One region of the Paenibacillus thiaminolyticus genome, then DNA from elsewhere that is predicted to be linked to it. Evidence: riboswitches for the same ligand, from Rfam matches in the RefSeq annotation. Region 1 holds a riboswitch; each other region holds the start of a gene.

Evidence for each region. Region 1 has a riboswitch for thiamine pyrophosphate ahead of FLT43_RS15270 (ABC transporter substrate-binding protein). Riboswitches for the same ligand answer to the same signal wherever they lie in the genome.
Region 2: it holds a riboswitch for thiamine pyrophosphate, as region 1 does, so the genes downstream of both, tenA (thiaminase II) here and FLT43_RS15270 (ABC transporter substrate-binding protein) in region 1, are expected to answer to the same signal.
Region 3: it holds a riboswitch for thiamine pyrophosphate, as region 1 does, so the genes downstream of both, FLT43_RS16025 (YkoF family thiamine/hydroxymethylpyrimidine-binding protein) here and FLT43_RS15270 (ABC transporter substrate-binding protein) in region 1, are expected to answer to the same signal.

The regions. Positions count from the first base shown of each region.
Region 1 covers NZ_CP041405.1:3,417,887-3,428,021, reverse strand. The annotation lists gene FLT43_RS15285 (ABC transporter substrate-binding protein) at 1-870, shown strand, start outside; gene FLT43_RS15280 (queuosine precursor transporter) at 1,024-1,749, shown strand; gene FLT43_RS15275 (FAD/FMN-containing dehydrogenase) at 2,022-2,291, opposite strand; TPP riboswitch at 2,449-2,561, shown strand; gene FLT43_RS15270 (ABC transporter substrate-binding protein) at 2,905-3,936, shown strand; gene FLT43_RS15265 (ABC transporter permease) at 4,152-4,916, shown strand; gene FLT43_RS15260 (ABC transporter ATP-binding protein) at 4,931-5,794, shown strand; gene FLT43_RS15255 (MDR family MFS transporter) at 6,052-7,584, shown strand; gene FLT43_RS15250 (TatD family hydrolase) at 8,354-9,184, shown strand; gene FLT43_RS15245 (Na+/H+ antiporter family protein) at 9,326-10,135, opposite strand, start outside.
Region 2 covers NZ_CP041405.1:3,958,016-3,968,150, reverse strand. The annotation lists gene FLT43_RS17670 (S8 family peptidase) at 78-1,232, shown strand; gene FLT43_RS29740 (hypothetical protein) at 1,241-1,558, opposite strand; gene tenA (thiaminase II) at 1,555-2,247, opposite strand; TPP riboswitch at 2,376-2,480, opposite strand; gene cstA (carbon starvation protein CstA) at 2,598-4,394, opposite strand; gene FLT43_RS17655 (LytR/AlgR family response regulator transcription factor) at 4,521-5,273, opposite strand; gene FLT43_RS17650 (sensor histidine kinase) at 5,267-7,036, opposite strand; gene argS (arginine--tRNA ligase) at 7,194-8,873, opposite strand; gene FLT43_RS17640 (YwiB family protein) at 8,896-9,387, opposite strand; gene FLT43_RS17635 (hypothetical protein) at 9,682-10,011, shown strand.
Region 3 covers NZ_CP041405.1:3,607,295-3,617,429, forward strand. The annotation lists gene FLT43_RS16000 (ABC transporter ATP-binding protein) at 1-678, opposite strand, end outside; gene FLT43_RS16005 (sensor histidine kinase) at 822-1,763, opposite strand; gene FLT43_RS16010 (response regulator transcription factor) at 1,765-2,460, opposite strand; gene FLT43_RS16015 (GNAT family N-acetyltransferase) at 2,590-3,216, opposite strand; gene FLT43_RS29380 (hypothetical protein) at 3,248-3,418, opposite strand; gene FLT43_RS30665 (hypothetical protein) at 3,447-3,557, opposite strand; gene FLT43_RS30520 (protein kinase domain-containing protein) at 3,647-5,476, opposite strand; TPP riboswitch at 5,650-5,757, shown strand; gene FLT43_RS16025 (YkoF family thiamine/hydroxymethylpyrimidine-binding protein) at 5,886-6,482, shown strand; gene FLT43_RS16030 (ECF transporter S component) at 6,515-7,087, shown strand; gene FLT43_RS16035 (ABC transporter ATP-binding protein) at 7,084-8,958, shown strand; gene FLT43_RS16040 (energy-coupling factor transporter transmembrane component T family protein) at 8,924-9,712, shown strand; gene FLT43_RS16045 (LacI family DNA-binding transcriptional regulator) at 9,797-10,135, opposite strand, start outside.

The DNA.
Region 1 (10,135 bases):
GATGAGCTGTACGCCATCCCCTTCAACCGTTCGACGCCTTTGCTCTACGTGAACAAGACGCTTCTGAAGGAGGCGGGGCTCAACCCGGAGGGCCCGAAGACATGGGCGGAGCTGGAGGAATTCGCCCGCAAGCTGACGAAGCAGGAAGGGGGGAAGACGGTTCGCTACGGCTTCTCCACGCCGATCGACATCTGGTTCTATGAAGCGCTTGTATTTCAGAGCGGCGGCAGCATATTGACGGAGGACAATAAGCAGCTTGCGCTTTTGAACGAAGCGGGGAAGGCGCCGCTCGAATTCTGGTCGCGCATGATTAAGGAAGGCATCATGAAGAATCCGCCGGGCGAGAAATACAACGCCTGGGACGTGGCTAAGCAGGACTTCGTCAACAGGCAGGTAGCCATGATCTTCACGTCGACGGGCGATCTGAAGGGCTTGAAGGAGACGGCCGGATTCGAGGTCGGGACCGCCTTCCTGCCGGCTAACAAGGACTATGGCGCTCCGACGGGCGGCGCGAACCTGGCCGTGCTGGCGGCATCGTCCCCGGAGAAGAAGCAGGCGGCGTGGAAGTTCATTCAGTGGATGACCGCTCCGGAGCAGACGATTCGCTGGTCCCAAGGCTCGGGGTATATGCCGGTCAGCAAGGCCGCGCTGGAGTCGGACACCTTGAAAGAGGCCTTTGTCAAAGATCCGAACTTCAAGGTCGCGATCGATCAGCTCCAATATGGCAAGGCGCGTCCGATGGTCCCCGGTTATAAGGAATTGCAGGAGGTCATCATGACCGAGATTCAACGGGTCATCCTCGGCCAGGCGACACCCGACGAAGCGCTGCAGGCGGCGACGGACAAGGCGAATAAACTGCTGCGCAAATGACGGGCGGCAGGCCGGACGAGGAGAGTGAGGGAAGGAAAGCAGGGAGTTGTGGGCATTGGCAATTGACCTGGTCTATGGTAAAGTATACCCCTGTGTGCCATCACACCGCGGTTCGCAACCATCCCGCGTAATCAAAACTAGGGGGAATACCGAATGTTCAATTTTATATGGGGGATATTGTTTGTCCTTGCCAATTTCGGCTTTTTTCTGCTGTGCTACCGTTTGTTCGGCAAGAATGGCTTGTTCGCCTGGGTCGGCGTCATGACCATCGTCGCCAATATTCAGGTCGGCAAGACGATCGAGATGTTCGGCATCGTGATGACGCTGGGGAACGCGGCCAATGCCAGCCTGTTCATGACCTCGGATCTGCTGAACGAGAAATATGGACCGAAGGAAGCGCGCCGCGCGGTTTGGTTTGGATTTTTCATGCTCATCATGACGACGATTATCATGCAGATGGCCCTGGCCTTCATTCCGCAAGGAGATGAGATTGCCCAGACGGCGCAGGCGTCGCTGGCGCATATTTTCGACTTGATGCCGCGGGTCGCCGCAGGAAGCCTGACTGCCTATCTCGTCAGTCAATTTCTCGACGTCAAGCTGTTCAGCATGCTGCGGGAACGGTTTCCCAAGTCGGGCCAGCTATGGATTCGCAGCAACTGGAGCACGGGAATCAGCCAATTGGCGGACTCGCTCGTCTTCTGCACGATCGCGTTTGCCGGCTATTACGAATGGGATGTGTGGATTCAAATTTTGTTGACGACCTATGTCGTCAAGCTGCTGCTGTCGGTAGCGTCAACGCCGTTTTTGTATTGGGCGAGAAGCTTCCGCGTGCCGGGAATGGAATCGTCCGCTGGCGCGGAACGCAGCATGGACAGATGATTAGTTGCAGGAGAGATACCCGCCTGGCTTCGCACACAAGATGCGGAGTCGGGCGGCTTTTTTGTGAATGGAAAAAGACAGGCTGGCCGGCGAGCATTTTTGACAAATTGCGCCATGTTTCACATGGAACGTTTTCTGGAGAAAGTCCGTTCATAGCAGAACGTCAAAACCCCGTTAGCGCAGTCCATGTCCCTGTTCACCGCACCAAAAAGGGGTTCCTCCGTCTATTCCCGGCTGGAACCCCTTGCTTCATTTGATGATTGATGAACCAATCAATACCAGTGTCGGTTCTGCATCATCTGATCATGCATCATGCCCCTGCGCATCATGCCTTGGCTGCGGACAGCTTCGCGATCCGCGCCGTGGCAGTGTTGAACCATTTGCTCCAGCTGGGTATCGGTCATGTCCGGGTGCATCTGCTTCATATGGGGGAGCATTTGGTCGTAGCCGCTGCCGTCGCTGCCGGAACCGGAAGCATATACCGCAGTTCCGAAGATGAGGGCGATCGCGGTTGCTCCAACCCATACAAGTCGTTTTTTCATAAAGACATCCCTCCCGGGGATATGGTAACCGAGCTGAAGGCGGCTCGCTATGTGCTTCGTCACAGGGCAGGCATGGAACATGCGCTTCTGGTGCTGCCTAACGACTGGACAAGGGAGCGAAGCAGGGATATAATTGCAGGTGACACGGCAACTGAATATGCATACTAGGGGGGGCTGGAATAAGGCCGGCTGAGATCGTATCCCGTGAAGATACTGACCCTTACACCTGATCTGGGTAATGCCAGCGTAGGAATGAGAATGGCGTCGCACCACGCCGAACGGTGGGTGTGTTCCTTTGTGGTCGGAGATTCCGATGCACCGCATTCGTGTTCAAGACGCGGTCGTGCAGACGGATTGCTCTTGCATGGAACGCGCCGTTCAGTTCGATCTGCCGCCATGCATGCGCATAGGTAATGGATAGCGTAAGCGCCCCGATGAGGGGCGCTTTTTTGGATCCGCGCAATGTCTTACGCGGCCGCTCAAGAGGGAGGGGCCTTGGCAGGGCGTATTCTTGCCGGGTCAACCGATCTTTTGCCAGATAGAGAGCATGGCCATCTGTACCGCCCGTCTGACGGGCGAATCGGAAAGGGGAAGAGGAAGAAGGATGAGAAGCATGCGTGCAGTAAAAAGAGGAGCGCTTGGACTTGCCTTGGCGCTCATGTTCATGTTGACAGCCTGCGGGGGAGGAGGCGCTGCCCCGACGCCGCAAGGAGACGGGGGGCAAGGCGCCGAAGCGCCGAAGGAACTGCGCGAGATTACGTTCGTGCTGGAATGGACGCCGAACACGAACCATACCGGGGTGTATGTCGCCCAGCAAGAGGGGTACTTCGAAGCGGAAGGGCTAAAAGTGAACATTATCCAGCCCGGCACGGGCGGAGCCGATGCGATGATCGCGTCCGGCGCCGCGCAATTCGGGGTCAGCGTGCAAGAAAGCATTACGCTGGCGCGCACGCAGAATGTGCCGATCGTATCTCTGGCGGCCATTATTCAACATAATACGTCCGGGTTCGCTGCCCCGAAGGACAAGCATATTACGTCGCCACAAGATTTCGAAGGCAAGACGTACGGGGGCTGGGGCTCGCCCGTGGAAGAAATGGTGCTGCGGACGCTCATGCAGCAGGAGGGCGCCGACTACGACAAGATCAAGAATATCAATATGGGCTCTGCCGACTTTTTTACGGCGGTCAAAAAAGATATTGATTTCGCCTGGATCTTCTACGGGTGGACGGGCATTGAGGCCGAGCTGCGCAACGAGCCGATCGATATGATGTATGTCAATCAATATTCGGATGCGCTCGACTACTACACCCCGGTCATCGCCACAAGCGAGAAGCTGATCGAGTCCGATCCCGAGCTGGTCAAGGCATTCATGCGGGCGGTCTCCCGGGGATATCAGTATGCGATTGACAATCCGGAGCAGGCGGCAGAGATTTTATTGAAGCAGGTGCCTGACCTGGACAAGGAGCTGGTTATGGCCAGCCAGCGCTGGCTCAGCCCGAAATACCGCGACGATGCCCCGCGTTGGGGAGAGCAGAAGCGGGAAGTGTGGGATAACTATACGAACTGGCTCCTGCAGAACAAGCTGATGGAGAAGCCAATCGATATCGACAAGGCGTTCACGAATGAGTTCCTGCCTGAAGCCTGAGGCAGACGCTGCTCAGGGAACGGGCGATGACAGCGGGCGATGATGGCGTTAGATAATTGAGGGCGGATAATCCGTGCAAGGGTGTGCCCTCTCCGGGACGAATGATTCGAGCCGGGATCGGCATAAAGAGCGGGATCAGCAGCGAGAGGAGGAGTTGGCATGAGGAGGAAGAACGGCATAGGTGCGGCAGGAACGTGCAGGAAGGTGGCGGCGGGATGAAAAGACGGCTTGCAACGGCGGGACCGCCCGTGGCGGCCCTGCTGCTGTTCATCTTGGCGTGGCAGATTGGCGTCATGCTGTTCGATGTGGAGAAATGGATGCTTCCGAGCCCGCTTGATATTGCGCGGGAAGCGGCGGCCAACGGCAGCGGCATTCTGCTGCACGCGCTGGCTACCCTGAAGCTGATGCTGATCGGCTTCGGAACCGGAGCGGGGATCGGCCTGGCGCTCGCTTGCCTGCTCCATCCCCTTCCTTGGCTGAAGCGCGCGATCTATCCGCTCATTATATTGAGCCAGAACGTGCCGACGATTGCGCTGCTGCCCTTGCTGATGCTGTGGTTCGGCTTTGGCCTGCTGCCGAAGGTAGTCGTCATCGCGCTCGTCTGCTTCTTCCCGGTCTGTGTCGCCGCCCTGGACGGCCTGACCCAGACGGATCGGACGATGCTTCATTATATGCGCATGACGGGGGCGACCCGGGCGCAGCTGTTCTGGAAGCTGGAGCTGCCGCACGCGCTGCCCTCCGTCTTCTCGGGCTTGAAGATCGCCGCCACCTACAGCGTGATGGGAGCGGTGATCGCGGAATGGCTCGGAACGGATCGGGGCATCGGCTATTATATGATGCTGCAAAAAGCGGCCTACCGCGTCGACCGGATGTTCCTCGGCATCGTCGTCATCATTCTGCTCAGTCTGGCGATGTTCGGAGCGATTCGCCTGCTGGAGCGGATGGTCATCCGCTGGCGGCCCGAGGAGTACGAGAAATGAGGGAGGGAAGCGCTATGAAGGCAATGGCCAACTTGGCCGAACCACTCGGAGAAGCTGCCGGGCTGGCTTCCGCGCCGCCGCCTGCTCTGGAGCTGGACGAGGTCGACATGTCCTATCCGGGGACGAACGGCCGCGGCGAAGGACGGCTGCAGGTGCTGGACCACGTGTCGCTGCAGGTGAAGCAGGGCCAATTCGTCTCCATCATCGGCCCCTCCGGCTCCGGCAAAAGCACCTTGTTCCATCTGATCGGAGGGTTGCTGCGACCGGATGGCGGCCATATCCGGATGAACGGGCAAGAGGTAGCGGGCCGGACGGGACATGTCGGCTACATGCCTCAGCAGCCGGCGCTCTTCCCATGGCGGACAGTGGAGCAGAACGTCATGCTGGCCCAGGAAATTGGCGGCCGGCCGAAGAAGGAGGCCCGCGCGGAGGCGCGGCAATGGCTGGCGAATATCGGCTTGTCCGGCTATGAGCGGGCGTATCCGCACGAGCTGTCCGGCGGCATGCAGCAGCGCGTCGCGTTCCTGCGCGCTCTGATGAGCCCGCATGAGCTGATGCTGCTCGACGAGCCGTTCAGCGCGCTCGACGCCTTAACCCGCAGCGAGATGCAGCGCTGGCTCATCGGCCTGTGGGAGCAGCACCGGCGCTCCGTGCTGTTCATTACGCACAGTATCGAGGAAGCGCTGCTGCTCTCCGATACGATCTTTGTATTCTCAAGCCGGCCCGCGCGCGTGCTGCGGGAGGTGGCTGTACCGTTCCCGCGTCCGCGGCGCGAGGCGCTTACGGGGGAGGATTCTTTTCTCCGCTTGAAGCGGGAGCTTGCCGGGCTGCTCCAGGAGGCGCAGCGGCAGGGGACAGGCGGAGGGAATCTTCAATAAGGGCAGAGGGACGGCGAGAGCCGTCCCTCTTTGGCTTGGGAAGGGGGAACATAAACCTGATTCTCGCAGATTTTCTCAGATTCTCTCGTTAAGGAATTTCCATCTTTTGTGGCAAATTCAGGCGAATAACTTTTACTGGTAAATGGAAAGTTGACGCTATATAATAAGTTATCCCGGCTTCGGCAGCGAAGTGATAGCGGGTGAATCAGGACCGGCTTCCGAAGCCGGTGCGGTACATACAAGGAGGGAAATGAGATATAGTGGCTCACAAGAGCAACTTGAGCTTGGTGGTGGCAGCACTCCTGCTCGGGATTCTGATGGCAGCGATGGACAATACGATCGTCGCGACAGCGATGCCGACGATCGTCGGCCAGTTGGGAGGCTTCGAGCTGTATGTCTGGGTCACCTCGGCGTATATGGTCGCGACCATGGCGGGTATGCCGATCTTCGGGAAGCTGTCCGATATGTACGGCCGCAAGCGGTTTTACATTTTCGGCCTGATCGTCTTCCTGGCCGGCAGCATGCTGTGCGGGACGGCAGACAGCATCATGATGCTGGCGATCTACCGCGCCATCCAGGGAATTGGCGGCGGCGCCCTGATGCCTATCGCTTTTACGATTATTTATGATGTCTTTCCGTTAGAGCAACGCGGCAAAATGACCGGCATGTTCGGAGCGGTGTTCGGCATTTCCAGTGTGGCGGGGCCGCTGCTCGGCGCTTATATTACCGAATATATCGGCTGGGAGTGGGTGTTCTACATCAACCTGCCTCTCGGCATTGTATCTTTGTGGCTGATTGCCCAGTTCTATCGGGAGAGTGCGGCGAAGTCGAAGCAGCGCATTGACTGGGGCGGCGCGGTTACGTTGGTGGTCGCCGTCGTCAGCCTGATGTTCGCGCTGGAGTTGGGCGGCAAGGAGGGATATGAATGGAACTCTTTATTCATCATCGGGTTATTTGCCTCCTTCGCCATCTTCCTGATCGCGTTCATTTTGTTCGAACTGAATGCGAAGGAGCCGATTATCTCCTTCGCTCTCTTCCGGCGTCGGCTGTTCGCCTCCAGCCAAGGGGTCGCTTTTTTCTACGGCGTCACGTTCGTCATCGCGACGGTCTATATTCCGATGTTCGTGCAGGGCGTGTACGGCGGGTCGGCCACGAATAGCGGTCTCGTGCTGACGCCGATGATGATCGGTTCCGTCGTGACGAGCTCGATCGGCGGAATTCTGGCCGCGAAGACGAGCTTCCGCAAGCTGATGATCGTCTCGGGCATTCTGTTCACGGCAGGCATCGTGTCGCTTAGCACATTGTCTGCGGATACGCCGCGCGCATTGATCACCTTGTACATGGTGCTGACCGGACTCGGGGTCGGCTTCTCCTTTTCCTTGCTCGGGATGGCTTCCATGCATGGGATGAGCTACCACCAGCGCGGAACGGCGAACTCGACTTCGTCCTTCTGCCGTTCGCTCGGCATGACGATCGGGATTACGGTCTTCGGCTCGCTGCAATCTTCCTTGTTCAGCGGACGGCTGAAGGACATGATGCCGGGCGGAGCGATGCCAGCCGACATCATGCCGGAGGAGCTGCTGCGCGGCGGAGGCAGCGCCAACCTGCCTCCGGAGGTCAAGGAGAGCATGGCAGCGGCGTTGGCCGACTCGATCGGCGGCATCTTCACCTGGGCCTTGATTCCGGTCGGCCTGGCGCTCATCTGCATCGCCTTGATGGGCAAGGCGCGCATGATGGACGATGCCGCCGGCAAGGGCTCCGGCGCCAAATCGGAAGAAGCGGTGTCCTGAGCAGGACCGGTGCTTATCGCTGCAGCCGTTGATCGCTGCGCTGCCTGAATGGGAGCGCAGCGTTTTTTTTAGTATCGGGAGTATCGGGTGATGAAGGTTGGCTAGTACCGCATACTGTGTCTTGCCTATGCGGCCTGCTGCGCTGTCTGGATCATGACTGTTTTGCCAGTGCGGCGTGCTGCGCTGTCTGGAGCGTGACTGTTTTACCTGTGCGGTATGCTGCGCTGTCTGGAGCGTGACTGTTTTGCCTGTGCGGCGTGCTGCGTTGTCTGCATCAGTTACTGTCATGTACCTACCGCATGCTGGCCTGTCTGGATCGTATACTGTCTCATCCGCCCCCATAACGTGCCAACCCGCAGCAATCCTGCAATATTGCAGCATTATTTTTGAGGTAATATCGCTGCAATGGCATTCCTGCAAAATTACATGATTTTTCCCAGGTGCAGCCCCAAATGACCTATATTCGACGGAATTGATGTAGTTTTGCAGGAGTTTCTTTATTTAGAAGTGTTTTCGGTGTAAAATACTGCGTTCTTGCAGTATTAGATAAGTCGAACTGTTTAAAATGAATCTACTCAGTTAGAATCAGCCGGAACATAAGGGGGCGGGGTTCGCTGCTCGGACGGTAATCACGTACGGCAGGTACGTTCGGCGGCTGCTTTTGGCAGCTGCGCACGGCATTCACGCACGGTAATCACGTACTGCCTCCCCGTACGATAACCCCGTTTTCCGGCATCTATGCATACTAGGAAGAGGAGATGTGCGGACAATGGAAGGAAGATACACTGCCATGAACACGGAGCGGCTCCGCTTCATGGATGCCCATATCCATCTCGACGGATATGGCCCTGAGCAGCGGCCGCTGCTGGAGCAATCGCTGGAGGCGAAAGAACTGGACGGCGTCATCGCCGTGTCGATGGATGCGGCCTCGTGCCGCGAGGTGCAGCGCTGGGCGGAGCGGTATCCGGGGCGGGTTCACCCCGCGTACGGCTTCCACCCGGAGCAGCCGCTGCCTTCGGAACAGGAGCGGAGCGCGCTCCTGCAATGGATGGACGAGCGCCGCGATGCGATGATCGCCATCGGCGAGGTCGGCCTGCCCTATTATATGCGGCAGGAAGCCCTACGCGCCGGGGACAGCGAGGCAGCCTTCCCCGGCGGCGCTTATCTGGAGCTGCTGGAGGCCTTCGTGCAGCGGGCTGCCGCGTGGGATAAGCCGCTCGTGCTGCACGCGGTCTACGACGACGCGCCGCTCGTCATCGATCTGCTGGAACGGTACAGTGTGCGCATGGCCCACTTCCATTGGTTCAAGGGAGACGTGAAGACGACGGAGCGGATGGCCGGGAACGGTTACTATATCTCGTTCACGCCGGACCTTGCCTATGAGGCCGAGATCCGGGAGCTGGCGCTTCGCTACCCGGCCGACCGCGTCATGACGGAGACGGACGGCCCCTGGCCGTTCGAAGGGCCATTTGCGGGGCAGATCACGCTCCCGCTGATGGTACGCGACGTCGCCGCGTCATGGGCCGCGCTCCAGCGCCTGGAGTTCGGCGAGGCCGCGGCGCTGCTGCGAGCCAACGCGAAGCGCTGCTACGGCGTATAGCCCTGGCTGCGCAAGCTAAGCGAGAGCTTGCCAGCGAGGAGCTGCCCCGGGAGCTAGGAGCCTGCCTTGCCAGGCGCCTGCGCTGCGAGCCAGGACCTTGCGCAGCAGGCTCTTCCGTGCGACCCGGGGGCTCCATCCAGCCTACAGCATCATGGCTGCGAGGAAGCCGAACAGCAGGAGGGGCACGTTGTAGTGCAGGAAGGTCGGCACGCAAGTGTCCCATATATGATCATGCTGTCCGTCGGCGTTCAGGCCGGCGGTCGGGCCCAGGGTGCTGTCCGAAGCCGGAGACCCGGCATCGCCCAGTGCGGCAGCCGTGCCGATGAGCGATATCGTCGCCAGCGGGCTGAAGCCGAGCTCGACGCACAGCGGCACGAAGACGGTCGCGATCAGCGGAATCGTCGAGAACGACGAGCCGATGCCGAGCGTGACGAGCAGCCCGATGGCAAGCATCAGGATGGCTGCCAGCGCCCGGTTGTCGCCGACCATGCTGACGGCCTCCTTCACGAGCGACTCGATGTGGCCGGTCTCGCGCAGCACCGCGCCGAGGCCGGCCGCCGACATCATGACGAAGCCGATGTAGGCCATCGACCGCATGCCGTCGGAGAGGACGCGATCGGCCCGGCCGCGCGGCATGACGCGCGAGAGCAGCAGCACGGCCAGCCCGGCGGCCGCGCCGTAGATCATCGAGCCCGTGCTTAATTGCACGGCGAGCATGGCCGCGATGGCCGCGATGCCGGCTCCGGCAGCGAAGCTGCGGGCGGCAGGGGGGGCCCCATCGGGTGCGGCAGTCGGCTGGGGCTGGGGCGCAGCCCCCTCGGCATAGTCCCGCGGCTTGCGGTAGCTGATCATCATAGCGAACAGCAGGCCCGCAATCATCCCGAGCGCCGGAAGCAGCATCGCCTTCGGCAGCAGGGAAGCATCGACGGCCAGGCCGTTCTGCGTCATATT
Region 2 (10,135 bases), 540 kb from region 1:
AAAGGCAGCTACCCCAGTCCACCATCTTCCCCTTGGCATACGATACCCCACAAGGAATTGTCGGGAGGGACTCGACATTGGATATGACGGCCTTATTGCACATGTTGCTTCAAGAGATGTCCTTCAGCGGACGGCCTGCGGCGAAGCAGTTGATTCGCTTCCACCGGCCGGAGCGGTTCGCTGTATTCAGTAAGGCGCTCCGCAGGCTTCGCCGGAATCGGCCCGAGCTCCAGCATATCCGCGAACTTCCGCTCATCCGCGCCTGGAGCTGTCCGGTTCCTGAATCGGCTGCACAGCTGCTGTCACGGTATCCGAACGAGTTCACGATAGAGGACGACGCGTTGATCGCGATTCAAGCCGCTTCCCACAGGCCGGTCACCTGGGAGCGGGGCATTCCGTGGGGCGTACGGCAGATCAAGGCTCCGCAGGCATGGGGAACGACCACCGGCCACCGCGTGCATATCGGCGTGATCGACACCGGCGCCGATTACCGCCATCCCGATCTCCGCCAGTCACTGATGCGCGGAGTCAACTTCGTTCACCGCGGCATGCCGCCTTATGATGATAACGGTCATGGCACCCATATTGCGGGCACGATAGCTGCGGCCAATCAAATGTACGGCATTATCGGCGTGGCTCCCCGCGCCCTGATCCATCCCGTGAAATCATTTGATGAGAACGGAGCTGCTTATGTGTCTGATATTATCAATGGCATTGAATGGTGCGTCCGCAACGGGATGCACATCATCAATATGAGCTTCGGCATGAAATCCCGCAGCAAGTCGCTGCTGCAAGCGGTGACCCAGGCCTATCAATCCGGGGTCACCGTCGTCGCTTCATCCGGGAACGACGCGAAGCGGAAGTCTGTCGATTACCCGGCCCGCTATTCCCAGACGATCTCGGTCGGGGCGACCGATCGCTTGCGGCGGATTGCCCCATTCAGCAATCGGGGGCAATTCGTGGACATTTACGCTCCCGGCGAGAAGATCGTATCCTCCTGGATTAAGGGCCAATACCACGAGATGAGCGGCACCTCGATGGCTACCTCGCACATCAGCGGTGCGATCGCGCTGCTGCTGGCCGTGCGGCCGCGCTTGAAGCCGGGCGAGATCAAGGCCTTGCTCCGGCGGACGGCGAATCCGATCCGCAGCCGCAAGACCCGGAACATCCAGATCAAAGTACCGGGGGAGGTAGATATAGTCCGTCTACTGAAGGAAGCCGAGCGGCTGTAGCCCATCGCCTATGCCTTGTCCTTGGGCGCTGCCGGAAGCGAGCACCCTTGGATGGTCATACGCATACAATCGCCGCGAACTGGCCTGATGGGCTGCCGAGCAGGCGTGCGCCGCCCCCTGGAGATAAAGCGCGCCAGCAACTGCTCCCGGAGAGGCTGTTCCTGTTCCAGGCAGGGAACGTGACTTGCGAGCTTGCGGGATATTGTTGTTCTGCTTGTCTTTACATGAATCTTCTTCCCGTTGGTCACGAACGTATTCGTCATATGATGAGCGAGGGGCAGCCGTTCCTTACTGTTGCGAGAAGCGGCCGCCCATCTTGGATTCATGCCCGTGCTGCTTCCGTAATCGGCGCCGGCCAGTCCTCTAACGTATAGGCCATATCCCAGAACAGATATTCCAACTGGCAGCTGGTCACAAAATGCTCCTCCAGCCGCTGCTTGCGCGCCGCGGGTAAAGACTCCGCCCACTCATCAAGCAGTCGGCGCAGCTGCATCGTAATCCCGCTCTCCTGCTCTCCATAAAAATGCATCCATTCATAGAACGGATGGGATGGATCCGGCTTCACTTCCTCCAGCAGCCTGCGGCCGATTTCCGTATACGTCCACGGGCAAGGCAGCAATGCCGCCACGATATCTTCCCGCGTTCCCCCATGGGCGACCGTCAGCATATGGTTGACATAGTGATTGGCTGAAGGGGCCAAGGCGTAGCCCTGCAGCTCCTCGTACGTCACCCCGGCGACATCGCAAAAATTTTGATGAGGATGGGTCTCGCTGTCCAAAATAAACGAAATTTGCTCGTTAAAAAGAGCCATCGCGGCGCGGTGGTCGCATTTGGAGATCGCAATCCCGTATACCCGGATAAAAGCGTTCAAGTATTCAAAATCTTGCTTGACATAGTGAATAAGCTGTTCCTTCGCTAACGTTCCTTCCGCAATGCCCCGAACGAACGGATGGGCAAAAATCGCCGTAAAAATCGGATCCGCCGTACGCCGGAGTTCTTCGGTAAAGCAGGCCATACTCAGCACCTCCGCCACATTTTTGGGGAAATCCAAACCAGGGGCGCCGGCGCGGCCATACAAAAAAGCCGCCCCGAAATGGAGCGGCTTCGCCAAGTCTTCGTAAAATGAGCGTGAATTCAAACCTGTGAAGGCCGTCTCCACTTCCCTACGCCGGTATTAACCGGATCAGGTTCAAAGGGTCCAAGCATCTCTTGTCTCAGCCGCCTTGCGCGGCTCCCCCAGCGGATTTCGTATAAAGTTCCTTATCACGTCCTACTTTAGCCGTGATTGCCAATCTTGTCAAACTATTCTTGCCGATTCATTGCCTGCGTGCCGAAGCGTCTGCCGGACAAGCGCTCCTGAACCGTTCATGTCACGTTAAGCGCTTCGAGATTCGCCCGCGGCCCGTTCCACAGTTCAATCCACTTCTTGATGGCGGATACCATAATGATGATGCCGAGCACCAGCATAATGATGGACAGTGTGGCGTTCAATACGCTATACCCGGAAGCTGACGGGTTAAGATACACATTTTTGACCATCCAGTAGCCGGCATAGTTGACCGTGACGAACAAATAGGCGAGCGGGATGAGGCAGGTCAGCATATACCTCCGCTTATCCGCTATCTTCAGAATCACTGTCGCGCCAATAATAAGTCCGATCGATGCCATCAGCTGGTTGGAGACGCCGAAGAGCGCCCAGACGGAGCCGATATCTCCTGAGAAGAGCAAGTATCCCCACATGAGACAAGCCAAGGCGCTGGCGAATATGGAGCCCGGTACCCAGTCCACCTGCTTCAGCGGCTTATAGATGTCTCCGAAGAAGTCCTGAATCAGATAGCGGGCCACCCGTGTGCCGGCATCAATTGCCGTCAGAATGAACACCGCCTCGAACATAATGACGAACTGGAAGAAGTAGGATGACAAGTGGCTGAACCACGGTATCTTGGTAAAAATGTACGTCATCCCAACGGCCAAGGTAACGGCTCCGCCGGTCCGTCCTTCGAGATCGAGGCCGATCTGCTGCGCCAGCTCCGGCAGATGCACGGTCGACATTCCCAGCGTCTTGAACACTTCCGGCGTCGAATTAATCGCGAAATAGTCAGCCGGTTGAAGCGCCGCCGCCGCAATAAGCGCCATAATTCCAACCAGCGATTCGACAAGCATCGCACCGAAGCCGACTACCTTGATGTCGCTCCAGCGGTTGATCATCTTCGGCGTCGTGCCCGAACCGACGAAGGCGTGGAAGCCGGAGATGGCTCCGCAGGCAATCGTGATCGAGATGAACGGCCAGACCGGACCGGCCAGTATCGGGCCGCCTCCATTTACGAACTCTGTGACGGCCGGGAACGGGATGGCCGGATTAATGATGAAGACACCAACGATGAGGGCGATGAAGACGCCGATCTTCATGAAGCTGCTCAAGTAGTCCCGCGGCGCCAGCAGCAGCCAGACGGGCAAGGCGGCAGCGAAGAACGCATAGATGGGCAGCAGGATCGCCAGCGTACTTGAGTCCAGCGTCAGCCAGTCTCCCAGGACGGTGCCTTGGATCTGGGGTCCGAGAAATACCCCGGTCATGAGCAGAATGAAGCCGACGGTGGACGCAAGCTTCAGATTCCCCGTCTTCTTGTAGAACAAGCCGACGCCCATCGCGATCGGAATCGTAATCCCTACGGCGAAGGTGCCCCATGGGTTATGCTCCAATGCGTGGAGCACGACCATCGAGAGCCCGGCCATCGTAATCGTAATGATGAAGAGCATCGCCAGGCCGGTGCAGAAGCCGGCTACCGGACCGAGCTCGTCCTTCGCGACCTCGGAGAGCGACTTGCCCTGCTTGCGCATCGAGGCGAACAAGACGACGGCATCATGCACCGCGCCGCCGATGACCGCGCCGATAAGCAGCCACAGCAGGCCGGGCAGGTATCCGAACTGCGCCGCCAGTATCGGCCCGACGAGCGGCCCTGCCGCCGCGATCGCGGCGAAATGATGACCGAAGGTGACCCATTTGTTGGTGGGGACATAATCTTTGCCATCATTCAGTTCATGGGCCGGGGTCGGCTTGGAATCATCCAGCTTAAGCACTTTGGCCGCCATGAACGTTCCATACAGCCGGTATGCAATCATCAGGATGCATATCGATCCGATCACAATCGTTACCGCATTCATGTGAACCACTCCCTGCAATCGTATTGGAGTCATCATACAATATGAAAGCTTCGCTGCTTCATTTTCATGACAGAATGCGATAGATGCCGTTTCAATTGCAAAAAGGAACCTTCGAATTGCAAGCGATTACATCCCGAGCAGCTGCTTCAATTCCTTCATGTAGGTGCGGCTGACCGGAATGCGGGATCCATCCTGCATCTGAAGATGGAAGGTCGAATGGAACCACGGCTGAATCTCTACGATGCGATCCAGATGAACGAGGAACGCCCGGTGCACGCGGACGATGGAAGGATGATTCAGCTTCCGTTCCAGCTGGGTCAGTGATTCCCCAACCTTATACTTCCGCTCGGACGTAGCGATAACCGTCTTCCCCTCTTCGAACCCGAGGTAGACGATATCGCCGACATGCAGCACGATGATTCGTTCGTCGACCGTGATGGCCAGACGTTCCTGCCGCTCCCGCTCCGCCATCCCGGCCCGGACGGCGGATGGTGCCGAAGGCGGATAGCTATCCCGCTCATGGAGGCGCAGCAGCTTGCGGATCGTCTGCTGCACCCGCTGCTCCTCGAACGGCTTCAGTATATAGTCGGCGGCGTTCAGCTCGAACGCCTTCAGCGCAAATTCATCATACGCGGTAGCGAACACGACATCAGGCGGCGCTTCCAGCTCCCGGAGCCGGCCGGCGATATCGAGCCCGCTCTCTTCCTGCAGCTCAATATCGAGGAAGACCACATCCGGCTGCGCCGCAGCCACTCCCGCCAAGGCATCCTCCAACGTGTCCGCTTCGCCGACGACCTCCACCTGCCTCGTCCTTCTCAGCAAATAAATCAGCTCATCTCTTGCCAACGGCTCATCATCGACGACAAAGGCCTTCAGCATGACGCTTCCCTCCATTCATGGAACTGAATCGGCACGGCAATCATTACCGTCGTCCCGTGTCCGGGCTCGCTGTCTATCCGGAAGGAGGCCTGCTTGCCGTATATCTCGGCCATCCGCTTCCGGATGTTGTACAGCGCCGTTCCGGTGCCCTCCGCGGAATCGACAGCCTGCTTGCCGAGCGCCCCCTGGATATCCTTCGGTATGCCCTGTCCATTGTCCCGTGTCAGCAGAATCATCTGTTCGCCTTCCCGGTACGCTTGCAGGGTCACGCTCCCGCAGAGCGGAGCCGCGCCACGGGGGAAAGCATGCCGCACGGCATTCTCGACGAGAGGCTGCAGCGTGAACGGCGGCACGAGCACATCCTCCAGCTCCGGATCGATATCGGTCGAGACGGTATACTTGTCCGGAAAGCGCGCCTGCTCCAAGGACAAATACGCTTCCACATGCTCCAATTCTTTGTGCAGCGGGATGAGCATCGTCCGTGCGCCCTGCAGATTGCTGCGGAAGAAGATGCTGAGCTGCTGCAGCAGATCGCGGGCCTTCTCCGGATCGGTCCGGCACAGCACCGAGATCGTGTTGAATGCATTGAAGAGAAAATGCGGATGAATCTGGGCCTGGAGCGCCTTAATCTCCGCATCGCGGAGCAGCTTGCTCTGCAGCTCCGCCTCGGCGAGCTCCAATTGGGTGGAGAAGAGCTTGCTCAGCCCCTCCCCCAGCTCCTGCTCGACCTGATCGAGCTGCGTGGAGCGGGCGAAATACAGCTTCAAGGTGCCTACAGTCCGGTGATGCGCCTTGAGCGGCAGCACGAGGGCCGCCTGCAGGACACAGTCTGTATTGAGGCAGTGGATTTCCTCCCGCGATTTCGCCATATGAATCAGCCCTTCCTTCAGCACCGTTTGCGTAAGCTGGGTCGAGATCGGCTGGAGCGGCACATGGTGATCAGACCCGGCCCCGACATGAGCCAGTATCTGATGCTCATTCGTGATCGAGATGGCGTCCGCATTCGTTTCCTTCAAAATAATAAGGGCCGCCTCCCGGCAGGAATGGGCGTTCAAACCTTGGCGAAAATAAGGCAGCGTCTGATCCGCGATGTAGAGCGCCTGATGGGTCTGCAAAGCGCGGGTCCGTTCCTCTTCCTGGAAAATCGACTGGATAATCAGCATAAAGAGCAGCGTGCCGAAGCCGTTGACGGCAATCATGGGCACGCTGATCATTTTGACCAGCTCCAGCGCATGGCTCCAAGGCTCGGCCGCCAGCAAGATGATGCCCATCTGCGCACCCTCCATTAATATGCCGATGAGGGCCGCATGCCAAGCCGCATAACGGTTCTGAATGCGGAAGCGCTTACCGATCAGGCCGGTGACTATCCCGGCCAGTATCGTCGAGATGCCGCAGGCGAAGGCGGTGTATCCGCCAAGCATCAGCCGATGAATCCCCGCAAGCAGACCGACGCCTGTCCCGACCAGAGGCCCGCCGAGCAGCCCGCCGATGGCCACCCCCATAATGCGCGTATTGGCGAGCGCGCTGTCACCATCGACGCCGGCGCTCCACGCCTGGGTCGAAATGAGATTGTCATGAATCTGGACGGCGGTGTAATTGCTTACAATTCCGAATGCGCCGAAGACGACGATCAGCATCAGCTTCTCGGCAATGCCATGCTCGTTCTGAATGATCTGCCGGAACGACTTCATCCGCGACAGCACAAACGCGATAATCAGCAATATACCGACCCGCTCCAGCATTAACGGAAGCAGGTGAACCATGGGCCTCACCTTCTCTTATGATGATTGTGCTTCTATTATACCTGAGAACCGGAAATAGACGATGGAGAATCGTGGCATTCCACGCACGGCAAAAAAGCCGGCCCCGACAAGCGGGAACCGGCTCAATCGCATGTTACTATTCGTCTTCGCCGCTGCCTTACATCCGTTCCGGAGCGGATACGCCGACGAGACGGAGCACATTGGCCAGAACGGTGCGCACTGCGCCCAGCAAGGCCAGGCGTGCCTGGGTCTGCTCCGCATCCTCGGTAATGACGCGCTCCGCCTTGTAGTAGCTGTGGAAGAGAGACGCCAATTCATAGACGTAGCGGATGAGGCGGTGCGGCGCATAATCGCGCGCGGCGACCGCAATCTCTTCCGGCAGCTCGCCCATCTTGCGAAGCAGGTCGTACTCATGCTCCGCAGTCAGCTTCGCCAGATGAATCTCCGCCAGCGGCTTCCGGGCGATTCCCTGCTCCTCCGCTTGGCGGAAGATACTGCAAATCCGCGCGTGCGCATATTGCACATAGTAGACCGGATTCTCATTGGAGGTCGAGATCGCCAGATCCATGTCGAAATCAAGATGCGAGTCCATGGAACGCATCGTGAAGAAATAGCGAATGGCGTCGACGCCGACTTCATCCATCAGATCCTGCATCGTTACGGCTTTGCCCGTACGCTTGGACATCTTCACCTTCTCGCCGTCCTGATACAGACTGACCATCTGGGCGATCAGCACGATAAGCTTGTCCGGATCGTTGCCCAACGCTTCCATGGCGGCCTTCATCCGCGGAATATAACCGTGATGGTCCGCTCCCCAAATATTGATGATCTGATCGTACCCGCGATCATACTTATCCATATGATAGGCCACATCCGGCGTCAAATACGTGTATGAGCCGTCATTTTTGATCAGCACGCGATCTTTATCATCGCCGAACTCGGTCGTCCGCAGCCAGGTCGCGCCTTCTTGCTCGTACACCTTGCCGCGCGCCTTCAACGCATCCAGCGCCTTGATTACTTCGCCGTTCTCATACAGCGAGGTCTCGCTGAACCAGACGTCGAACGGTACGCCGAAGCGTCCCAGATCGCGCTTGATCTTATCCAGCTCCTTGTCCAGGCCATAGCTGCGGAAAAACGTCAGCCGCTCGGCATCCGGCAGGTTCAGCAGCCGATCGCCTTCCTTCTCGACGAGCTCCTGGGCGAAGCCCTTGATATCTTCGCCGTAATAGCCGTCCTCCGGCATGTCCGCTTCCTGCCCGAGCGCCTGCTTGTACCGGCATTCGATCGACTTCGCCAGATTGTTGACCTGATTGCCTGCATCATTAATGTAATACTCGCGCGTCATCTCATAGCCAGCGAAATCAAGCAGATTGCAGAGCGCGTCGCCGACGGCCGCCCCGCGGGCATGGCCCAGGTGAAGGCTCCCCGTCGGATTGGCGCTGACGAACTCCACCTGGATGCGCTGACCGGCGCCCATACCGATCCGTCCGTAATTGTCGCCTTGCTCGCTGACTTCGCGGAGAACATCATAGAGGTAGGGCCGGTCCATCCGGAAGTTGATGAAGCCCGGACCTGCAATCTCCGCGCTCTGGATCGAAGCCGCCGACAGATCCAGGTTCTCCACGATAGCCTCCGCGATCTGGCGCGGATTGCGCTTGGCAATGCGGGTCAGCTGCATAGCCGCATTCGTCGCCAGGTCGCCGTGCGACTTATCCTTCGGCACCTCGATGACGAAGACCGGAAGCTCCGATTGCTCCGCCAGTCCAGCCTTGACGACGGCTTGTTCGATCGCCGCTTTGACAGACTCGTTCATTTTTTCCATTACACTCATGCTCATGTAACCTGCTCCTCCTAGTGCTTCAGCGGGCCTCGGCCCGTATCTGTAGTTGAAAATAACCGGCTCGCTCTTCTTCCATATATAGCGTATAGGACCATGACGCCGTCCAGGCGCGCAGCCTTCCGGCTTCATCCTGCTCGTATACGGGCGGCTTCCAGTCCGATGTCTCCGTGACGACGGAGAACCGCATGCCGCTTACTTGATAATAGCCGCCGCCTCGCCCGTCCTTGACGAAGGATAGCTCCGAGTTCACGCTGCCCCGGCGCATCAGCTTGCCGCCGTGCTCGCCCGCCTTGAAGGTGACGGAGGTCTCCAGCGGATCTCCCCCGGCATGTCCGGCTTCCCCGGGCCCGACCGGACGCTCCGTGTCGGAAGCCGATTCCTTGTACAGCAGATAGAAGCTGCTGCCTTTCCGGTACAGCTGGCCATCCGCATAGAGAACGGTAACCTCGCCATCCTGCCGGCTCTCTATGGCGATGCGGACGCGCTCGGCTCCTGTGTGATCATTGCTCATCTGATTCAACCTCAATCCCTGATGTGCATCCTCTCTTCATCTTATCACTTCATTATCCGGTATGCGTGCTTCTTTTGCAACATGGAATGAGACGGCTCATTCGCAGCGGAGGCGTTCGAGCCGGCATGATCCAGCCTGGTCCGTTCCTGCGTATTTCGTGCGCTTTGATCCTGAACCATTGCGTAATGAGGGCATGTTGTCAATCTCTTGCGGCTTACCTAAGTTCCATCCAGCCCCGCTTTTCGTCCTCGTCTGAATGCCGCGGCAGGAACATCGCAATGGGGAGTAGTTTAAATGAGGAAAGCGGCAATACCTTATATTGTGCTTGCCATCATGGTAGGAGCTACTCTTTTTCTCCATGTTATTGGCAGTGATAAGATAATTAAGGAAATTGCTTTTTCCAGTATCATTCTTTATCTGTGCATTCTTATCCTTACCTTAAGGAAAAAGGACAGCAGTAAACAACATGACTCGAGAATTCGAATTTTGATCGTCTTCATTTTAGGGATTAATTTTTTCATTTCCATTTTCTCTGGGAATGAACGGTTTAAAGATATTGTTCTGGGGTGTTCATTTTTCTTTGTCGCCATATTTGTGATCATGCATTTGGCAAGGAAGAAATAATCAACAAAATATCAATAACTTGCTGATTGAGAATGGAACGCTAGAGCTGCCGGCTTGCAAGATCCGGCAGGAAAGCTGGCTTCGATAAAGAATTGGGAGCTGCCTTCATAGGCGGCTTCTTTTT
Region 3 (10,135 bases), 190 kb from region 1:
AGCGGCATTCTGCTCCCTCACTTCCGCCATCGCCACCTCGGCGAGCAGCTTGCCGTGATTGATGACGCCGATCGTATCGGCCATCTGCTCGATCTCCCCCAGCATATGGCTGGAAATGAGCAGTGTAATCCCGTAGTCGCGGGACAGCATCCGGAACAGATCCCGCAGCTCCTTCATACCGATCGGATCGAGTCCGTTAATCGGCTCGTCGAGCAGGAGCAGCTCCGGCTTCGTCGTAATGGCGCGGGCAATGCCAAGCCGCTGCTTCATCCCGAGGGAGAAGTCCTTGACCATTTTCTTGTCGATGCCGCGCAGATTGACCAGCTCAAGCGCCTCGTCAATCGCCTTTTTATCATGATAGCCCATATATTCGCAGTGCAAATCCAGATTCTCGCGCGCCGTGAGCTTGTCGTAGAAAATCGGATATTCGATAATCGATCCCATCCGCCCGAGCAGTTCAAAGGATGTGTCCGTCAGCTTCTGCCCAAGAATCTCGATCTCGCCGCTGGTCGGCTTGACCAGATTCGTCATCATTTTCATCAACGTCGTCTTGCCAGCGCCATTCGGCCCGAGAAATCCATAGATTTCACCCCGCCGGATATTCATGCTGACTTCCGATACGACTTCATTGCCTTGATAGCTTTTGGTGACCCGATAGGTTCGCAATGCATAGGTCATCGCTCAAACTCCCTTCGCTCGTATGCCTTATGCTTCCATCGTATAATTTGAAATTCTCTTTTTTCTTTCCTGATTCTTACGAGTTTCTTAAGAAACGGCACATAGCCCGCAGACAGCCGTTCCGGTCTATCCGCAGGCGGAAATCAATAGGCGAGGGCACGCAGCCGAATCGTGAAGACGGTCTTCGCATACGGCTTGCTGTCCAGATGAATGGCGCCGCCCATATGCTCCACGAGCCGCTTCGTAATCGTCAGGCCGAGCCCGCTGCCTTCGAATGATTTGTTCCGTGAATCCTCCATCGTATACATCCGTTCAAATACCCGATCGCGATGCAGCTCCTGAATGCCTTTGCCCCTGTCCCACACATCGATCAAAATAAAGCCTTCCTCCTCGCGGGTCTGGATGCCGATCGCCTGGCCGTCGCCGCCATGATGGATGGCGTTCGAAATGAGATTGTTTAGAATGCGCTCCAGCGCCTCTTCGTTCGCGTGCGCGTACATCGGCTTTTCCGGGATCGCGATATCCACCTCGAAGCCTCGCGAAGTCAGCGTATCATAGAACTGAAGCATGCTCTTCCGGCATGCCTCATTGATATCCAGCCGGGTCAGCGGCAGCTCCTTGTCTCCCGACTCCAGCTTCGCCAGATCGAAGAAGGTGCGAATCAACTTCAGCACATCGTGCAGCTTCTCATTTACCCGTTCCAATAAGCGCTGACGCTCTTCCGCAGGCATATCGGGATCCAGGCTCAGCGTCTCGATATAACCGAGGATGACCGTTAGCGGCGTCTTCAGATCATGGGAAATGTTCGACAGCATCCGGCGAATCGACTGCTCCGTGCGGTTGTATTGGGCTGTTACTTTCTGATTCTCGCTCAACAGGCGGTTGATCTCAATCAGGATCGGCCGCAGCTCGGGATCGCTCGTCACCACGAGCAGCTTCTCGCGTGTCGGTTCGGTCAATATGAGGTGCAGCTTCGAATGAATATAAGCGAGCTTGGCGCTTCGGACCCGCCGTGCCCGCCACTGCAGCAAGAGAAGAAGGAGCAGAATGGCAATTAGCGCGCCGTACACGAGATGGATGATCATCTTACTTCCCTTCCCACTTGTAGCCGATGCCCCATAGGGTCGTAATATAGACGGGATGGGAAGGATCGTCTTCGATCTTCTCCCGCAATCGGCGGATATGGACATTAATGACATTCTCGTCGCCCAAATAGTCGTCACCCCAGACAAAGCCGTAGATCTGGGCCTTCGTAAATACCCGGTTCGGATTCGTCATGAACAGCTTCAGCAGCTCGAACTCGGTCGAGGTCAGCTTAATCTCCCGCTCCTGCTTGGTGGCGCGGTAGCCGTCTACATACAGGCTGAGCGGGCCGGAAGTGATAACGCGCTCCTCGGGTTCGGCCAGCCGCGCATATTCGGTGGCACGCCGGATGGAGGCCTTCACCCGGGCTGACAGCTCAATCAAGGAGAACGGCTTGGCCACGTAATCATCGGCGCCGAAGCCAAGCCCCAACGCTTTGTCCACGTCGCCGTCCTTCGCCGACATGATCAGAATCGGAACCGAGCTTCGCTCGCGTATCCGCTTGATCACTTCGTAGCCGTCGAGCTTCGGCATCATCAGATCCACGATGACGACATCATAGGAACGCTGGCCGAAGAGGGTCAGGCCCTCTTCCCCGTTGCCCGCCGCCGTGACGGCGAACCCTTCCTTCGTCAAATGATTGCCCACCATCTCCACGATGCCGGGATCGTCTTCAATCAGCAAAATATGCTGCTTCATCATCTATCCTCACACCTTCACTGTTGTGTTGCGTTACGGCTTGTGCTGCGGCATGGCTGCCGAATGCTTGATGGGAAATTCATCTCAGCAGGGCATCTTGCCCGCATCATGCGGAACCGGAATCGCAGCTTACCGTTCCGGCCTTCCGGCGCCGTCTGGCAGACAGACCATGCAATACTGCTTCAACTCGCTGTTCCGCAGCCGGATCGTATCCACGACCGTGAAGCCGTAATGTTCGTACAGCCCGACATTGCGCGGATTTTGCGTCTCCAGGGTACAGGCGATTCCCCGTCCGCGGCATTCGGCCAGCAGCGGGGACATCATCTTCCGCACCCAGCCCTGCCCCCGGTATTGCGGCTGCACCACGAGCATATCGAGATGCAGATAAGGCTGGTCGCCCAATGAGGCCAGCCAGGCCGAGCTCATGCTGCGCAAGCCCGACAAGCCGCGCAGGAAGCGGGCGGGACTGATGTAGCGGCACATGCCTAACGACTTCGCGACAGCCCGGGCAACGCCCCATGCGTAGCTCGCGCGGGAAGCCCAAGAGGTTCCCATCCGCTCCGGACGGAAGATGAGCGCTACGGCCTCCATTTTATCCGATGTCGCGTACAAGCCGCCGTAATCATACAGCAATTCGATATAATTGCGGAAAAACAGCTTCAACACTTCGACACGGATAGACGGATCGGGCAGCAAATGCACATACAACCCGTCTTCCTTGAAGCCTTGGGCCATGACCGCCGCCGCGGCTTCCATATGCTTGCGTTCCAAGAGCAACAGCTTGGCACTACAAATAGTTCCACCCCGAATCTTCGAATATCGCTCCTTCGCCGGCTGGCGGCGCCGAAGCTTCTCCTGCCATCGTACTGCGCCGGACCGGATGAGTCAATTGTTGCCGGTGCGGCTCGAACGGATTTGCCCAACCGCAGGCGGTGACGCGTGCCGGAACAAGCAACAAGCCGCCAGGATTTCCTGACGGCCGGCCCTTACAGTCCGATCTGGATAAATAAATTGTTGGCGGTATAGAACAGCACCGGCGCCCATAGCGATCCCGTTCGCTTCCACATGCAGCCTGCGATCAGAGAGAACATCATCATGGTCCCCATTCCCCTTTCGGCTTATCACCTCATCACGTTACCCTGCGGCAACCTTCCGGGCAATTCCCCGACAGGGGGATTGGGTAAGATTATGGCGTCCGCTCATCCAGCCAGCCGAGCGTCTTCGCGACGGAGACGGCCTTCATGCGGCGATCGACGCCCAGTTTCTTGAACAAGTTTTTGATATGAGCCTTCACCGTCTCGGCCGACACCAGCAGTTCTTCGGCAATCTCCTTGTTCGAGAGGCCGCGGGCCAGAAGGTTCAGCACTTCCCGCTCGCGGGCGGTCAGTTCCTCCACCTTCGCCAGCCGCTGCAGCTCCTCCCTGGACGGCGGCAGCCTTCTAGCCTGGGCTTCGGCCACATACAGCAGTTGGCAAGCCAACGTGTGCAGCGTTCCCAGGCGTCCCGGGACGAAGGCGTGCCCCGTCCGTCCATTCACCAGATACAAGCAGCCCCGCACCTGGTCGTGCATCCGAAGCGGCAGCACCAGCACCGAGGCCGGGCAGCCTTCCGCCGCTTCGGGCGGGCGTGTCGCCGGCCCAGGCTGATCCGGCCCGCCGGAGTGCCTCTCGTTCTCGGTGCGCAGCAGCATCGGCTCGCCCGATTGAAGCGCAGTCTGGATAAGCTCCTGCGACAGATCGCCGCACGCGCTCAGCGGACAGGGCCGGAAGTCGCCACAGCCGCTCATCACGCCGTTGTCCGAATCGATCGACGCTTCCACGTAAGGCTCGCCCTGCCGCAGGACGATGAGATACCCCTGCCCCGCTCCAGCCTGCATCACAATCGTGGCGAGCAGCTTCTCCGCCAGTCCCCGTCCCTCCCAGCCCTCCGCGAAGCAGTGGGATGACTGGACGACCGCCGCCAGATCCAGAGTCTGCGGATAGCCGCCGCTATCGTCCCCCGCCAACGGTCCGGTCAAGCCGAATAACGGAGCGTCACCGGCCTGGCCCAGCGCAGGGTGAGGCAGGATGCGCCCCGGCCCCGGGTCGACAGGGTAGAGCGCCGTCACCGATAACTGCCGCGCCGGCGCGGCCTGATCCCGCAATGTTCCCTCCGGCAGCTCCGATGCACGGCTGTTCCGCCGCCCCTCCAGGCATTCCTCCAACGCGACGCGCAGCATGCGCGCATCGGGATAGCGCGCTTCCGGGTCCTTCTCCAGCAACCTCATCACGATCTCCGCCAGCTCTGGCGGCAGTTCCGGCCTCCGTTCGGTTAACGGCACGGGGCGCCGCGCCATATGCGCATGCGACCAGGCAAGCGCGTTGTCCGCCTCGAACGGCAGCTCTCCTGCCAGCAGCTCATACCAGGTCACGCCCAGGGAGTACAGATCCGAATACGGGCCGAGGTCGCAGTTCATGCGCCCGGTCTGCTCCGGGGACAGATAGATCGGATTGCCCTCCAGCAGAGGGCGCTTCATCGGCTGTCGCTCGCCCTGCTGCAAGAACAAAGCGTACCCGAAGCCGGTCACATAGATTCGCTTCGTCACCATCTGCACGAGGATCGTATCGGGCTTGAGATTGAGATGGAGCACCTGCTGCTGGTGAAGCGCCTCGATCATCCGGCACATGCCGATGCCCAGCTCCAGGAACTCGTTGCACGATACGGGTTGCATCTCGAAGTAGCTCCGCAAGGTTACCCCGTTCACCGGCTCATACTCCAGAATCAGGGCGTGGCCATGCGGCACGACTGTCACCGGCCGCAGGATCCCGTCGACAGGCACGCGAGCGGTGCCTTCATATTCATGCAGCAGCTTCGCGTTCTCGATAATGGTGCGGCTGCCTTCCTTGACCACCTTGAGCAGGGCGGGGTGCCCCCGCTTCGCCGCATAGGCATAACAGACGTACAGGTAAGGGTCTTCATATATAATTTTATCCACTTCATAACCGGGAAGGGTCAGGCCGTTCGTCATTGCATTCATGGAGATTCCCTCGTATTCTCTCGATTCCAAGCGAATTCAATTTCTTCTTTTCATTATAGCGAAAGATCGCCCGGAGGAACGATGAAAAAGCAGTTTTCTCGAAAAGAGTCTTTACATTCAGGACGGTCCCGGTATAATGGGAAGCGTAAAAGAGGCAATCCCAACCGCATATCCGTGAACACTAGGGGTGCTTGCTCGCAGGCTGAGAGACAGCGGATCGCTGTTAACCCTTATGACCCGAACTAGATAATACTAGCGTGGGGAAGTGTAGGTAGATTACGATGATTCGCGCTCGCCGAAGGGGGCTTTCCTTCCTGGCAGCCGTTCTTCCGTATGGCGAACCGCACTTCCCGGAGGTGCGGTTTTTTGCTGTTTTTACGATCATTCGCAGATACGGGAGGAATTCGCAATGAAAAAAACAATGTGCGGCACCGGCCAGATCGCCGGCTGCCGATTCTCGCTCTATCCGATGAGCGATCGGTTCGTGGAGCTGATTCTCGGCGCCCTGGAGGCAACGGACCTGTCCAAAGTATGGTCGAAGACAGATGAGGTGAGCACCTGCGTCCGCGGCAAGGCGGAGCATGTGTTCGATGTGGTGAAATCGATTTTTCTCCACTGCGCTAAGTCCGGCGTCCATACCGTACTGAATGCCACCTTCTCGATCGGATGCCCCGGCGACAGCGAAGCCGATTATTACATGACGGAGGACGACCATCGCCTGAATGAAGAGCGCTCCCGCCTCATCGCCGTCCAGACCGATGCGCAGTTCTCGCTCTACCCGCTCGGCACGCCGGATTATATGGATACCATCTATGACATTATCGGCCTTGCCCGGGAGGAGGGCACCTTCACCAAGGGGGTTCATTATGCAAGCGGGCTGCAGGGCGACGCGCATGACGTGTTCGCGACGCTGGAGCACGCCTTCGAGCAGGCGCGGACAAGCGACAGCACTCATATTGTGCTGACGGCGAATATTGCGGCGCACAGTCCGAGCCGGAAGTCATGAACGCGGGAAGCGGAAGGGAGAGCCATATACCGATGCAACAGTGGAAATTAAAAGATATCGTCATGCTCAGCTCGTTGTCTGTCGTCTTTGCCGTTGTGTATTTGATATTCTTCCAGGTAGGCAATGTCCTGGTCGGCTTCATGGGGCCGATGGGCTATGAGGTCATCTTCGGCATCTGGTTCATCGTGTCGATCATCGCCGCCACGATTCTGCGCAAGCCGGGCGCCGCCGTCATCTCGGAGACGGTGGCCGGCGTCGTCGAGGTGCTGATCGGCAACGCCGTCGGGCCGATCCTGATCGTGTCCGCCCTCATTCAAGGGCTGGGGGCCGAAGCGGCCTTCGCCGCCACCCGCTACCGCAGCTACAGCCTGAAGACGCTGATGCTGGCAGGGGTCGGGGCGGCCCTGTTCAGCTTCGCGTGGGGCTACTTCCGCAGCGGCTTCGGGGCCTACTCCACCGGCCTCGTCATCTCGATGCTGGCCGTCCGCTGCGTCAGCGGGGCGCTCATCGCGGGGCTGCTCGGCCACGGGATCGCGCAGTCGCTGAAGCGGACCGGCGTGCTGCGCAGCTATCCGATCGCGAAGGAAGGCACCCGCGCCGCATGAGCTGCGTGAATGGGAGCTGCATGAATGGAAGCCGCGTGGATGAGCACATGGATGAGCGCGTGGCGGCGATCGAAGCCGAGGGGCTGACGCTCGCCTTCGAGGCGGGCGCGGACCCGATCCTGTCCGGCCTCGACGTCCGCATCGGCGACGGAGAGACGGCGCTGCTGCTCGGGCCGAGCGGCTGCGGCAAAAGCTCGCTTGCCCTCTGCCTGGCCGGGCTGTATCCGCACGCGATCGACAGCGAGGTGCGGGGCCGGGTGCTCGTGTACGGGAAGCCGGTCGCCGAGCGGGCTGCGGGCGACGCCCCTTGGGCGGCCGGCATCGTGTTCCAGGACTTCGAGAGCCAATTCTGCCTGCTGCGGGTCGAGGAGGAGATCGCCTTCTGCCTGGAGAACCTCGGCTGCCCGCGGGAGGAGATGGACGGGCGCATCAGCGGGGCGTTGGCCGCGGTGGACCTCGGCGCCTGGCGCAAGGCGCCGATTCACGAGCTGTCCGGCGGCATGAAGCAGCGGCTGGCGCTCGCCTGCGCGATCGCGATGGAGACGCGCCTGCTCGTGCTCGACGAGCCGACGTCGAATCTTGACCCGGCGGCCCGGCGGCAATTCGCGGCGCTCGTTCGCGAGCTCGCCCGGGCGCGCGGTCTGGCCGTGCTCGTCATCGAGCATCAGCTCGATGAGTGGATCGGCCAGGCGGACCGGCTGCTCGTGATGGACGCCGCCGGCGCCATCGCTTACGACGGGCCGCCCGCCGCGTATTATGCCGGCGCGGTGCCGGAAGCGGCCGGCATCTGGCAGCCGGGCCCGCTCCGGCTGTACCGCGAGCTGCGGCGGCTTGTGCCGGGCGGGGAGCCGCTGGCACAGGCGGCGGTCCTGACGGAGCAGGACCTTGCCGCCGAGCTGGCCCGGTGGAGCGAAGCGGGCCAGGCCAGCGCGCTGCAGGCGCTGACCGCGCCTTCGCCGGCCGGCTGCAGGCCTGCCGGAGACCAGTCTGGCGGCGGAACGGGCGGAGACCAGGCCGGAGGCAGAGCAGGCGGGGTCCGGGCCGGAGGCGCTCCCGAGCCCGGCCCTCTGCTGGAAGCGGATGGCCTGCACTTCCGGCGCGGCGGCCGCCCGGTGGCGGACGGCATCTCCCTGACGCTGCGCGCGGGAGAATGGGTCGCCATCGCCGGGCCGAACGGGGCGGGCAAATCGACGTTCGCCTCGCTGCTGTCCGGGCTGAACGAGCCGGAAGCCGGAACGGTCCGGCTGCAGGGACAACCTCTCGGCGACTATGCGGAGAAGGAGCTCCGGACCTGGATCGGCTACGTCTTCCAAAATCCGGAGCATCAATTCATTACCGATACCGTCGCCGATGAGCTTGCCTTCGGGCTGCGCCAGCAGGGCATCGCGCCGGCCGTGGTCGAGCGGGCGGTTCAGGATGCGCTATGCCGCCTGCGGCTGGAGAATGCCGCGCAGGCGAGCCCGTTCTCGCTCAGCCAGGGCCAGAAGCGGCGGCTGAGCGTCGCTTCGGCACTGACTGATGAGCAGAGGCTGCTCATTCTGGACGAACCGACCTACGGTCAGGACGCCGGCACGACCCGCGAGCTGATGGGCATGCTCGGGGAACGGATCCGGCGGGGGGATGCGGTCATCATGATTACGCATGATATGGAGCTGGCCTGCGCGTATGCAGACCGGATCATCGTCCTCCGGGACGGCCGCGCCGTCTATGACGGCCCGCCCGCCACGCTGTGGTCGGAGCATGCGGAGCTGGCGGCGGACTGCCAGCTGCTGCCGCCGCTCCGCTGCGCGGCCGCTGGCAGGCTGGCCGAACTTATCGCGAGCAGGAGGGAGAAGCATGCTGCGTTTGCAGGATTGGAATCCGAGCATTAAGGGTTTGGCGGTCATCATGTCCGTTATTTTGTTGTCTCTGACCCTAGATCCGATTACGCCGCTGCTGGCGCTGATCTGGACCACAGGGATGACGTTCGTACTTGGCCGCGTGTCCTGGAAGAAATGGCTGCTCGGCTTCGCGCCGTTCCTGATCATGAGTGCCGGGTACGTATGGACGGCGATATTGCTTCCCCGCGCGGGGGCGGACGGATCTTCTGACGTGGTATGGGAGTGGGGATCCTTCTCGGTAACGGCGGCAGTGCTTCATCAAGCGCTGTCGCTCGGGCTGCGGGTGCTCATCTTCTCGGCGCTGTCGCTGCTCTTCATCCTGACGACGGACCCCGTCCGCTTCATGCTGAGTCTGATGCAGCAGTGCAGATTGTCCCCGCAATGGGCGTACGGCATCCTCGCAGGCTACCGCTTCCTCCCTTTCTTCCGGGAGGAGCTGCGGATTCTGCAGCATGCGCACCGCATGCGCGGCATCGAACGGGAGCGCGGCTGGCGGGGCCGGCTGCGCGCCATGAAGCGGTATGCCATCCCGCTGCTCGCCTCCGCCATCCGCAAGTCAGAGCGCGTCGCCGTCGCCATGCTGTCCAAAGGCTTCACCGGCAAGCGGGAGCGCCCCTATTACGTGCAACTTCGGGTGTCCTGGAAGGATTGGCTGCTCCTGCTGCTGCTCATTGGCGGCATCTGCGGATGCTATCTGCTGTCCTGGCACATGGACTCGGTCCGGCTGTACCGGGGGGAACTGTAGCCGCCGACATGAGTTGAGATACGGGATGCCGCCCCGTATCTCCTTCGCTTATCCGGCGGCGAGTCTATCCAAGAAGGGGATGTATCAGTGATGCGATGTTTCCGGGGTCGAGAGTGATTGCACGGAGTCGCGGACAATCAAATTCCCGGGTACGACTTTGATTCCGATGCGGGAAGCCGGATTTTCCATCTTGTATTGGAGTCCTCGAATCGTTTCCTCCGCCATACGCCGGATATCAACCGCGATCGTTGTCAAGCTTGGATTCGTCTGTGTGGCATAAATGTAATTATCGAATCCGACGATGGAGATATCCTCCGGCACGGAAATATGATGTTTGCTCAAAAACGAGATAAAATTATACGCCGTCTCATCGCAGTCGCATACAAAAGCGGTAGGAAGTTCATCTGGAAGAACAAAGTCGGT